2 regions of the Pseudoalteromonas sp. CH_XMU1449-3 genome follow, and region 1 is predicted to be linked to the other one. Evidence: predicted binding sites of a transcription regulator. Region 1 holds the regulator's gene; the other holds the start of a gene.
The links. The regulator MetJ, encoded in region 1, represses methionine synthesis genes. The targets are predictions, from matches to a motif close to TAGACGTCTAGACGTCTA.
Positions count from the first base shown of each region.

Region 2: metK (methionine adenosyltransferase) is a predicted target of MetJ. The motif match lies at 1,180-1,197, and genes of this name have one in related genera.

Region 1 is NZ_JAYMDY010000013.1:103,558-109,718, reverse strand. Features, by position in the region: gene rpmE (50S ribosomal protein L31) at 91-306, shown strand; gene WA256_RS15935 (malic enzyme-like NAD(P)-binding protein) at 1,006-2,247, shown strand; gene metJ (met regulon transcriptional regulator MetJ) at 2,348-2,668, opposite strand; gene metB (cystathionine gamma-synthase) at 2,893-4,152, shown strand; gene metL (bifunctional aspartate kinase/homoserine dehydrogenase II) at 4,158-6,161, shown strand, end outside.
Region 2 is NZ_JAYMDY010000005.1:47,814-53,974, forward strand. Features, by position in the region: gene tkt (transketolase) at 1-1,032, opposite strand, end outside; gene metK (methionine adenosyltransferase) at 1,299-2,450, shown strand; gene WA256_RS07945 (diacylglycerol kinase) at 2,503-2,907, opposite strand; gene WA256_RS07950 (START domain-containing protein) at 2,987-3,595, opposite strand; gene WA256_RS07955 (CYTH and CHAD domain-containing protein) at 3,633-5,153, opposite strand; gene WA256_RS07960 (TIGR04211 family SH3 domain-containing protein) at 5,367-5,966, shown strand; gene WA256_RS07965 (winged helix-turn-helix transcriptional regulator) at 6,015-6,161, opposite strand, start outside.

The sequences.
Region 1 (6,161 bases):
ATAAAATACGCGGCCTATTAATTGTATTAACTGCGTATGGTGCCAGACTTCGGGTTTGGAGAGCGATACGGCCTTAACTAGAGGTTCCCTATGAAAGAAGGTATTCACCCTAAGTACGAAGCTATCACTGCAACTTGTTCATGTGGTAACAAATTCGAAACTAGCTCAACTCTTTGTAAAGACATCCACTTAGACGTATGTTCTGAGTGTCACCCGTTTTACACTGGTAAGCAAAAGATTTTAGACACTGGCGGCCGTGTTGATCGTTTCAACAAGCGCTTCGGTGCACTTAGCAGCAAGAAGTAATCTCTGCTGTTTAGTTAAAAAAAGCACCTTAGGGTGCTTTTTTTATGCCTAAAATTCACAAAACTCATTATTAACGCTGCCACTTACTTATCATCTTCACTTATGTATCTTGCATAACTATTTCTGGTTGTTATGCCCATTATGTCGCTAATTTTGCAGACAAAGCGCCACCCCTTGGCTATATTCTTTTTTGTATAAATGAGTATACCAATCCGCAATAATACTTAATCATTTTGAGGGATTAAACCTGTCGCTACCTGCGTTAAAAATTTCTGATTTAGAACACAACTAAATAACGAAATTTTTACCTTGCTATCAACAAGGTTTCATTGCCTCAAAATAGACTACTTAATTAAGCGTATTGGTATCTAAAAGTTATTAGAAATAATAAATTTAAATAACTTTGTGAGTAAATGCTGTGAACTTCGTTGAAATGGCTATTTGGGGCTAATTTCGGCTAATTGCAGTGTACGTGCGTATAAAATACAAAAACACGTGCTTAAAAGGTCATAAATAGGTGAATTTTTATGTCTGATTAATCGCAACTATGCGCAGAAATTGTTGGGAAATCCTTTAAAATTAAGCGATATAGCATATAACAGGATAGACCTGATAATACTTGGAATTTTTATACATTACAGGTATCGTACTGATGCAAGCTCTCTCACTTTTTAACTTTTTGCAGGATACTATCGCGTTATGTCAGATTTTCGTGAACAAGCATTACATTACCACGCTCACCCCGTTCCAGGTAAAATTAGTGTTGAACTAACCAAGCCAGCCGAAACGGTTAACGATCTCGCTTTAGCTTATAGCCCAGGTGTGGCTGAACCAGTCCGTGAAATTGCTGCTGATCCAGCAAATGCCTATAAATACACAGGCAAAGGCAACATGGTTGCAGTTATTTCAAACGGTACCGCAATTTTAGGTTTAGGTAACTTAGGTCCGCTTGCATCAAAACCTGTAATGGAAGGTAAAGCGTTACTATTCAAACGTTTTGCTGGTCTTGATTCAATTGATATTGAAGTTAAACACCGCACAACAGAAGATTTCATTAATACGGTTGCTAACATCGCTGATACGTTTGGTGGTATCAACCTTGAAGATATTAAAGCGCCTGAGTGTTTTGAAATCGAAAAAGCACTTATCGAGCGCTGTGATATTCCAGTTTTCCACGATGACCAACATGGTACAGCTATTGTAACTGCTGCTGGTATGCTTAACGCCCTTGAAGTGCAAGGTAAAGACATCGAAGATGCCATCATCGTATGTTTAGGTGCCGGTGCTGCTGCTGTTGCTTGTATGGAGCTTTTAATTAAGTGTGGCGCACTGCGTGAACACATTTATATGCTTGACCGTAAAGGTGTGATCCATACACGTCGTGATGACTTAAACGAGTATAAGCAATTATTTGCTAACAATACCGATAAGCGTACATTACAAGATGTTATTGCTGATGCTGACGTATTCGTTGGTGTATCAGGTCCTAACCTGTTAACTGCAGATGATCTTAAGCTGATGGCTGATAAGCCAGTGGTGTTTGCATGTTCAAACCCAGATCCTGAGATTGCTCCAGAAGTTGCACACAGTGCGCGTAACGATTTAATTATGGCAACGGGTCGTTCAGATTTCCCTAACCAAGTAAATAATGTGCTTTGTTTCCCATTCATTTTCCGTGGTGCGTTAGATGTTCGTGCAACGGCAATTAATGATGAAATGAAAATTGCTGCAGTTCATGCTATTCGCGGCATCGCGAAAGAGCCTGTACCAAGTGAAGTATTAAAAGCAGCTGGCGTTGAGTCACTTGAGTTTGGTGCCGAGTACATCATTCCTAAGCCTATGGATCCGCGTTTATTACCACGTATTGCACGTGCTGTTGCTGAAGCAGCAGTAGAGTCGGGTGTGGCGCAAATCGACATGCCAGAAGATTACATGCGTTAAGCTTAATTAGCTATTAGGTATAACGCGCAATAAAAAACTCAGCCTAGGCTGAGTTTTTTTATATCTGCGATTATCGGCGGTGATCCGATGGCCGAAATACTTATTCTGAATCAAGCACTGGGATATCTAATCCCATTTCTTGCATAATTCTTTTAACTTCTTCAGGTACCTTTTCAGGGTTGTCTTTACGTAGGTCGTCATCATTTGGTAATGGTTGACCTGTAAAAGCATGTAAGAAAGCTTCACACAATAACTCACTATTCGTCGCATGGCGCAGGTTATTGATCTGGCGGCGTGTACGCTCGTCAGTTAATACTTTTAATACGTTAAGTGGGATTGATACGGTAATCTTTTTTACTTGTTCTGATTTTTTACCGTGTTCTGCATATGGGTGAATGTATTCACCGTTCCATTTAGCCATAAGTTGTTTCGTTGCCTCGGTTGTCAGTGATTTACGCCTTATTCACAGCGCAAGATGCGGAAATTCTATCTCTTTAAAAAAGATAGTCAAATACTAGTTATTTAGCCATCTAGTGGTGTAAATGTATAAACTTCTATGTGTAAGCCATAAATGCTTTGACTTCTCATATTTGATCATCTAACCTTTTAGACGTCTAAACATCCAATTTAAGAATAGGTGATGAAATGAGCGAAAAAAATAAAGCGACGATTGCTGTTCGTCACGGCATCGAAGCCGATAAACATCATGGTGCGGTTGTACCGCCAATTTACTTATCAACCACCTATTCATTTGCTGATTTTGATACTAAGCGCCAGTATGACTATGGTCGTAGCGGTAATCCAAATCGCGATATTTTAGCTGAAACCTTAGCTGAGCTTGAAGGTGGTGCTAGAGGTATTATAACTGCAACAGGTATGTCTGCTGTGCATTTAGCCACTCAGCTATTAAACAGTGACGATACGTTAGTGATCCCACATGACTGTTATGGCGGTAGTTACCGTTTATTCACCTCGCTTGAAAAACGTGGCCTGTTAAAACTAAAAGTTTTGGATTTAACTAAAACTGAAAATCTCCAAGAAATTTTAGCGATTAAACCTAAGTTGATTTGGATTGAAACGCCAAGTAACCCAATCTTGCGTTTAACAGATATTAAAGCAATTACTAGTATTGCTAAGCAGTGTGGTGCTTTGGTTGCGGCTGACAACACCTTCTTATCACCTGCATTACAAAACCCCATTGAGTTTGGTGTTGATATTGTTGTGCACTCAACCACTAAATACATCAATGGTCACTCTGATGTAGTGGGCGGTGCAGTGATTGCTGCAACGCAAGAGCTAGGCGATGAGCTTGCTTGGTGGGCGAATAATATCGGTATTACTGGTGCACCATTTGACAGCTACTTAACGCTTCGTGGTTTACGTACTTTAAATGTACGTTTAAAGCAGCACCAAGAAAATGCCTTTGCCATTGCTGAGTATTTAGAGAGTTCACCTTATGTAAGCCAAGTTTACTACCCAGGCCTTGCTTCTCACCCACAACATGAGCTTGCTAAAGCACAGCAACGCGGTTTTGGTGGCATGGTGAGCTTTGATATTAAAGGCGACATTAACGATGCCGCAGCGTTTTTAACCAGCCTTAAAGACTTTAGCCTTGCTGAGTCGCTAGGTGGGGTAGAAAGCTTGATTTGTCACCCTGCAACAATGACCCACGCAGGCATGGAGCCTAAAGCGCGCCTTGAAGCTGGTGTGGGCGATACGCTGATCCGTATTTCTGTAGGCATTGAAGACGTAAAAGATCTCATTGCAGATTTAGACCGTGTTTTCAATTTAGTAAAACCAGGTCAAGGCCAACAAGTTACAAAAGCTGAAGCTAAGCAAGCACAGCAAGATACACAGCAAAACGCGTCATTTAAGTTAACGCCAGCACATACGGCATTGTGGTAGAAGAAATGGTAAATATTGTTCATAAATTTGGTGGCTCAAGCTTAAGCTCGGCAGATCGATACCATGCGGTAGCGAACATTGTTCTTGCGAATACTGAGCAGGGCGATTGCATCGTTGTGTCGGCATCGGGTAAAACAACCGATACCCTAGTAAAGCTTTGGCAAAGTTACCAGCAGCAAGATAGCCAAGCTGTTAGCGATATTCTATTGCTTATTGATAATAATCAACGTGCGCTTATAGAGCAGCTACTTACAGGGCAGAATAAACAACAGGCGTTGGCACAGTTAAAAGATGAACTTGCTGTATTAAATGAATTAATTAGTCAGCAGCAGTTACTTGAAGCCCCTTTACTTGCTCATGGTGAAGTGTGGTCGGCGCGGTTATTGGCCGCTTACCTAAATCAGTTAGGTGTTGATGCGCAAGATGTTGATGCAAGGCAGTTATTTACTCTAAATGATGGTCAGCTTTTACATCAAAAAAACCAACAGCAATGCAGTGATGCGATTAGCAGAACACATATCAACGTAGTAACGGGTTTTATAGCAGCAGATTGCCAAGGTAATACGGTGACATTAGGCCGAAATGGCAGTGATTACAGTGCCACCTTGTTAGCGAGTTATACTTTTGCCAAGCAAGTGTCTATCTGGACAGACACACAAGGTGTATTTAGTACTGACCCTCGTAAAGTTAAAAATGCAGTTAAGTATGCCAAGGTGTGCCGCGAGCAAGCTAACTTATTAGCGCGTTTAGGTAACCCAGTATTGCATGCAAAAACCCTGTCGCCGTTAAAAGACACAGAAATCAAATTAGTGGTAAGAAGTAGCTTTGATTGCGATGCAACGCCAACCGAAGTAGTCAAAGAAGGTTACAGTAAAGCAAAGCGTTTTATTACTACCTTAGATAACATCGATTTATTACGGGTTGATAAACTAAGCGGTGGTGAAGTCGGTGAGCTTAGTCAATTAATTCAACACAGCCTGCACCACTTTACTAAAGATGGCGATACGTACTTATTAGTGCCAGGTCAAAGCACTCACCAAGTTGTAAGCCACTTAGCGGGCCGTGCCAATATTGTCGAGTCTAATTTAAGTGGTTGTGCAGTGGTTGCACCAACGGCTGATGTAATTGCGCTGACAGAGCAAGCAACAGCGCTTTTAAAAGAGCAAAGCATTCATCCTCGTTTTGTACAACAAGACGATAACTATGTGTTGATCTTAAACGATCAGGCAATTGATAGTGATGTTTTAACTCTTCTACATGACAAGCTGGTAAATAAAGGCCAAGAGCTTGCTATTATTGTTGCCGGCCTTGGTAATGTAGGCGAAGTGTTTTTATCGCAACTACAAGCTCAGTTTGCTCGTTTATCTGCTCAGTACAAAGTAAAAGTAGTAGCTCTTTTACGCTCTAAGCAAATGCTTTTTAGTGCTAGTGGTTTAAATACCGAAACATGGCAAGAGCAGTGGCATAATGAAGCGCAAAGCTACGACAAAGCTGAGTTATTAGCACGTATCAATGAGCTAGATTATGAGCACAAAGTGGTGATTGATATCACTGCCAGTGAGGCTTTCAGTCAGTTATATCCTGACTTTGTAGAGCTTAACTGTCATTTGATCAGTGCAAACAAATATGCGGGTACCGCAGAAAATAGCTGGTATCAAAACCTACGCACTAATTTGGCTGAGCGAAACTTGTTGTGGCGTTATAACACCAGTGTGGGCGCAGGTTTACCGATTAACTTTGCTTTAGCTGATTTGCAAAATAGCGGAGACAGCATTAACCGTATTGAAGGGGTATTCTCGGGTACTTTATCGTGGTTATGTAGCAGTTACGATGGCAGCGTGCCGTTTTCAGATTTAGTGCTCCAAGCTCAGCAAATGGGCTATACAGAGCCAGATCCTCGTGAAGATTTATCTGGCCGTGATATGCAGCGTAAACTACTGATTTTAGCGCGTGATCTAGGCCTTGATTTAGAGCTAGATGATATTGCTTTGACACCACTTATGCCTGAA
Region 2 (6,161 bases), on a different contig from region 1:
GTAAGCTTGTGACTTTTCAGCCCAATCAGCTGGTAACTCACCATTTGTACGGCGTTTAAATTCAGCAGCAAGTTCAGGGTGTGCACTTGCGTATGCTGCAAACTTTTCGTCCCAGCTTGCTTCTAGTTGCTTACCTTTTTCTTTGCCATCCCACTCGCTGTAGATATCAGCTGGGATTTCAAATGCATCGCCAGTCCAACCGAGGAATTCACGAGATGCTTTAATTTCGTCTTCACCTAGTGGCGCACCGTGACAGTCATGGCTACCTGATTTATTAGGTGAACCGTAACCAATTACTGTTTTACAACAAATTAATGATGGCTTATCAGTAATGCTGCGCGCTTCTTCGATAGCGGCGCGAATTGCATCAGGGTTATGACCATCAACATCGCTTACTACGTGCCAGCCGTATGCTTTGAAGCGCGCTGGTGTGTCATCGCTGAACCAACCTTCTACTTCACCATCAATTGAGATGCCGTTGTCATCCCAAAACGCAACTAGTTTACCTAGGCCTAATGTACCGGCTAATGAACAGGCTTCGTGTGAAATACCTTCCATTAAACAGCCATCACCCATGAATGCATACGTGAAGTGATCAACAATATCGTGGCCTTCACGGTTAAACTGTGCAGCTAGCGCTTTTTCGGCAATTGCCATGCCCACTGCATTTGTGATCCCTTGACCTAATGGACCCGTAGTAGTCTCAATACCTGGTGCATATCCATACTCTGGGTGACCTGGTGTTTTTGAGTGCATTTGACGGAAGTTTTTAATTTCCTCTAGTGGTAAGTCATAGCCACTTAAGTGCAGTAGAGAATAGATCAGCATTGAACCGTGGCCATTCGAAAGAATAAATCGATCTCGGTCTGCCCACTCTGGATTCGTTGGATTGTGCTTTAGATAATCGCGCCATAGTACTTCTGCGATATCTGCCATGCCCATAGGGGCGCCAGGGTGACCAGATTTGGCCTGTTGTACTGCGTCCATTGATAAGACGCGAATAGCATTTGCAAGTTCTTTGCGTGATGGCATGAATTCTCCTACCTTTATGTATTTGCGCTGGTTGTTTATGAAGCCCCATTCTTACTTATTGTAAGGGTACAGTGCAATTAAAAATCCGCATTAAATGCACCAATTATGGGCGTTTGTTAAGAACAATACGTTATTAGTAATTTTAAATAGACGTCTAGGCGTAAAATTACTATGCAAACATATTTGTTTTAGATAAAATACGCCCCTTAATTTTTTAGCGCTATTACCGACGTTTGTGAAGCGCAATATTTGTGAGCAGAAATACAATGGCAAAACATTTATTTACTTCTGAATCTGTTTCTGAAGGTCATCCGGATAAAATCGCGGACCAAATCTCTGACGCGGTTCTAGATGCTATCCTTGAGCAAGATTCTCATGCCCGTGTTGCATGTGAGACTTACGTTAAGACCGGTATGGTGATGGTTGGTGGTGAAATCACAACTAGCGCTTGGGTTGATATCGAAGAAATCACACGTAAAACAGTACGTGAAATCGGTTACACGCACTCAGACATGGGTTTCGATGCTGACTCTTGTGCAATCCTAAACACTATCGGTAAACAATCTCCAGACATCAACCAAGGTGTTGACCGTGCTCGCCCTGAAGAGCAAGGCGCTGGTGACCAAGGTCTAATGTTCGGTTACGCATGTAATGAAACTGACGTTTTAATGCCTGCACCAATCACTTATTCGCACCGTCTAGTTCAGCGCCAAGCTGAAGTTCGTAAAAGCGGTGAGCTTAACTGGTTACGCCCAGATGCAAAATCTCAAGTAACGTTTGCATACGAAAATGGCAAGCCTGTTGGTATTGATGCAGTTGTTCTTTCAACTCAACACTGTGATTCAATCTCACAAAACGACTTAGTTGAAGCGGTAATGGAAACTATCATTAAGCCGGTTCTTCCTGCTGAGCTAATCTCAAGCGCAACTAAGTTCTTCATCAACCCAACTGGCCGTTTCGTAATCGGTGGCCCAATGGGTGACTGTGGTCTTACAGGTCGTAAAATCATCGTTGATACATACGGTGGTATGGCTCGTCACGGTGGTGGTGCTTTCTCTGGTAAAGATCCATCAAAAGTTGACCGTTCAGCTGCATATGCTGCTCGTTACGTTGCTAAAAACGTGGTTGCTGCTGGCCTTGCTGACAAATGTGAGCTACAAGTTTCTTACGCTATCGGTGTTGCAGAGCCAACATCTATCAGCATCGAGACATTTGGTACAGGTAAATTAGAAGAAGCGCGTCTAATTGAATTAGTACGTGAGCACTTCGACCTACGCCCTTACGGCTTAATCCAAATGCTTGATCTTGAGCGTCCTATCTATCAACCGACTGCGGCATACGGTCACTTCGGTCGTGATGAGTTCCCTTGGGAGCGTACAGACAAAGCAGACGCACTTCGCGCAGCTGCTGGCCTGTAATAGGTTTGATAAAATGAAGAAAGCGCCGTTTGGCGCTTTTTTTGTGTCTGATTTATAAGTAACTCACTATCTTTTCGTAAACTGCGACACCCCAAACTAAAGCTAGAATTAGCAAACTCAATGTCACTGCCGCAGAAGCCATATCTTTAGCTCGTCCCGATAATACATGATACTCAATCCCTACTCGGTCAGTGAGCGCTTCTATCGACGAGTTCAGTAACTCAACAATTAACAATAATAAGTAAGGAATAAACAACACTAACCAATGATTTAATGACTGCGCAAGAACCACTGACAAGGGTAATAAACACACCCCTAGATAGATTTCAGAGCGAAATGCCGACTCTTCTTTAAATGCCGCTTTAAAGCCTTTAATAGAACACTTGGTTGCTTTTAAAATACGCCCAAAGCCAATACCATTTGGCTTATTAACTAGGGGAATTTTTGGTTCTTTCATTTTTTACCTACCCGCTCAGAATTAGCCCGATCATAATGATAAATTCTTACTCTGTCACCCAAATACGCTTGATTAAACGCTAGCAATCACCTGGAATACTGCTGGTGTTTGCGCGGGAAAACTGATCATTAGTTAATTGTTCTCTCAGTGCTTGTAGCGTTTTATAAACACTTTTTAGCGAAACCTTGTTACTTAACCAATGCGGAATGGAACCTCCAGGATCTGCGTAGGCTTGATGGCTGACCAACAAATTACTTTGTTGCTGTTCTAAACGCCAATAAGCGGTGAGGTCTTTAATACGCACAACGCCAGAGACTTCGGCTTTTGCATAAGGTTGGCTTTTGATTTGTAACTCGGTTTTGTGCTCATCTAAAGCGCGATAACAAGAGTAACTTACTAAATCTCGGTCTGACACCGGCCAAGGCGAGTTAAAGTGGGTATAAACAAGGGTTTCTGAAGGGCTTAAGCGCTCCATTAAGGTCACGCTTTTGACATTTTCGAGCCAGTTTGCGGCGTTGTCGGTATCACTGAGCAATGCCATAAAATCACTGGCCTTGGCATTTTTTACCAGCACAGAAGCATTAATTTCTATAATACCAGTTTCGTGCTTTTTATAACTAACCTTTATGTCGTCTTGCTGTTTATAGGTTTGCCATTCAATAGGGTTAGCTACTGCCGAGAGACTCAAACATGCTAACCCTACCCATAGGCACAAGCGCATTTATTTAAAACCAATAAGGGTCTGTATTAAATGACGCGTGGCGACTTTGCTCCATCGCACTGACCAAAAACTCAGACTTTTGATCAAGCCATGATTGAATTTTGGTCAGCTCTAAGTCGTCTTGCCCTGCGCATAACTGCTTTAAGTACTCAAGGGTGCTTAATTCATAAATACCATGAGAGATATCAACCCACGGCATACGGAACTCATTTCGATCTTCTTTATCGAACAAGGCACCTAAGCAGTTGCCGCTGAGCAATGAGTTTTCAAGGCGGGTGCGTAGTGCCAAATAGTCTTTATCTGTAAACACTTGCTGCTCAGGAATAAGCTCGTGCATGTCGTGCCAATCTTTAGCAAATAAACGCTTAGCAATATCGGCAACTGGTTTTTCTGCTGCCTGAAACTCAGCCTGCCCCCATGATTTGCGCCATTGTTTTTCAATTAACCAGGTTGTTAATTGTAATAATAAGCGGTTGTATCGGGTGCTGTGAAAAAGAGTTTCAATATCATCAATGCTTGGCTGTAACTCTTTTAAGTCATTAATAACTTGTGTGAGCTCAGGCGCACTGTTGATTTTTTTGTAGTATGCGTGGCGCTTAGATGTGTAGGTTTTTAGCTGAATAGCATTTTCAACCCACGCTAATTCGCTCAATAACCACTTTAACTCTGTACGCAATGAGTCGGTATCGTCTTTACTAACAATATCGTCAAACAGCCAAAATGTATGGCGAATTAAACGAATACCGTCGGTGACACGCTTTAGGGTTTTTAAGCTTGGTTTTATGAAGTAGCAGGCTTCATGTTTTTGTACAAAGCGAATCGCGTAGTTAATGCTTTCTACTAAAGCTTGTTCTTGGGTTGCACCACGTTTTAGTGGCACAAAGCCAATTGATTTGCTTGCTTTTAATGGTTTGTCATCTGCAAGACGATAACCTCGAGCAGCTTTAGAATAAAGCCCTAAGCGAACATGGCTTTCACTAACCAGTTTATCTGCCAAAGCAAACAACTCATTACGACTACCTTCAATCAGTTCGATTTCAAGTTCAGAGATTGGCTCAACCTGACCCGAGGCAGCAACTTCACCTTTATCTAATACCACTTCAATTTTTGCGCCATTTTCGGTTTCGAGTAACCAAGTACGGCGTATAAAGTTAGTGCTAAAAATTGGGTATAGGTTTTCAGCAATACCAGACACTTGCATGCCATGCGGCCAAATAGCAGCATCAAATGCGAGTAAATCAGGGCGGTTACCTGACAGTGGTAAGTTGTATTCTGGGCGCTGATGTAAGCCGCCAACCACTTCGCCAGCAAGCTTGATAGTTTGTTCACACTCACCATCGCAACAGCGAGTACGAAGGCCAATATCTAAAGCGCGTAATTCTCGGCTTGGCGTATCGTAATAAGCATTTTGTAAATTGCGTGACGGTTTGTTAGTAACGGTTTTTGCAAATTGGGTAATTAATGCGGGGATCAGTGGAACAACGGCATCTGACACCAAAAACTTCAGTTCTATCTCAGTATCCATTCGCTTTGCGGAGTACATTTAAAATAAATAAGTGATCAAAATAAACAAAGCAGACTGTTAATGCAAATTTTTTCCTGTTTTTTACGGTTAAGCTCACGCACGGATTACAATATCAGCCTTGCTATTAATAGTTGAAATCCCTACTATCTCTATACATAAAGAAATTATAAATTTAGCCACTTCTAGGCAAGATCACATTAACAAGGTAGATTGATGTTAAAACAGTGTATTTTTGGGTTGCTCCTTGCGGCCACCTCTTTTATTAGCTACGCAGAAGAAGCACCAAGCAGCGACAGCCAAAACACCGCATACATAGTCGATAACCTGTATACCTTTATGCACTCAGGCCCAAGCAAAAACTACCGCATTTTGGGTTCAGTTGATGCTGGTACGCAAGTTGTGTTGTTGTCAGGTGAAGATAATGGCTACTTTAAAATTCGTGATGATAAAGATCGTGAAGGTTGGGTAGAGTCAAAATTTGTTACTGAAAACGCGGGTATTCAACAACAGTTTCAAGCGCTGAATAACGACATGACGGTCATGCAAGAGCAGCTTCGCCAAGCTGAAATTGAACTGCCACAACTTCAAGAGCAGAACAAATCACTTACAGAGCAAAACCTAGCTCTTAGCAAGCAAATCGAAACACTTAAGAACACCATTGAGTCTGAGCGCAATGCAAAGCAAACAGCCAGTGCTAAAGAGAAGCGTAAGCTACTTACATATGGCGGCGCAATTGCATTTATCGGCTTACTGTTAGGTATTATCTTAACCGTGGTGTTATCTCGCCGTAAACGTTACGACGGCTGGGCATAAGCCACTAAATAGTCAATAAAAAAGCACCTGATGGTGCTTTTTTTGTATCTATATATCGAACCTTAGTCCGGTATCTTGTTTAATTTTTTCGATCACCATATAGGTGTGATGCGTACCTACCCCTGGGATATCAACTAAATCCCCCAGCACTTGGCGGTATTCATCCATATCTGAGACTCGTACTTTTAATAAGTA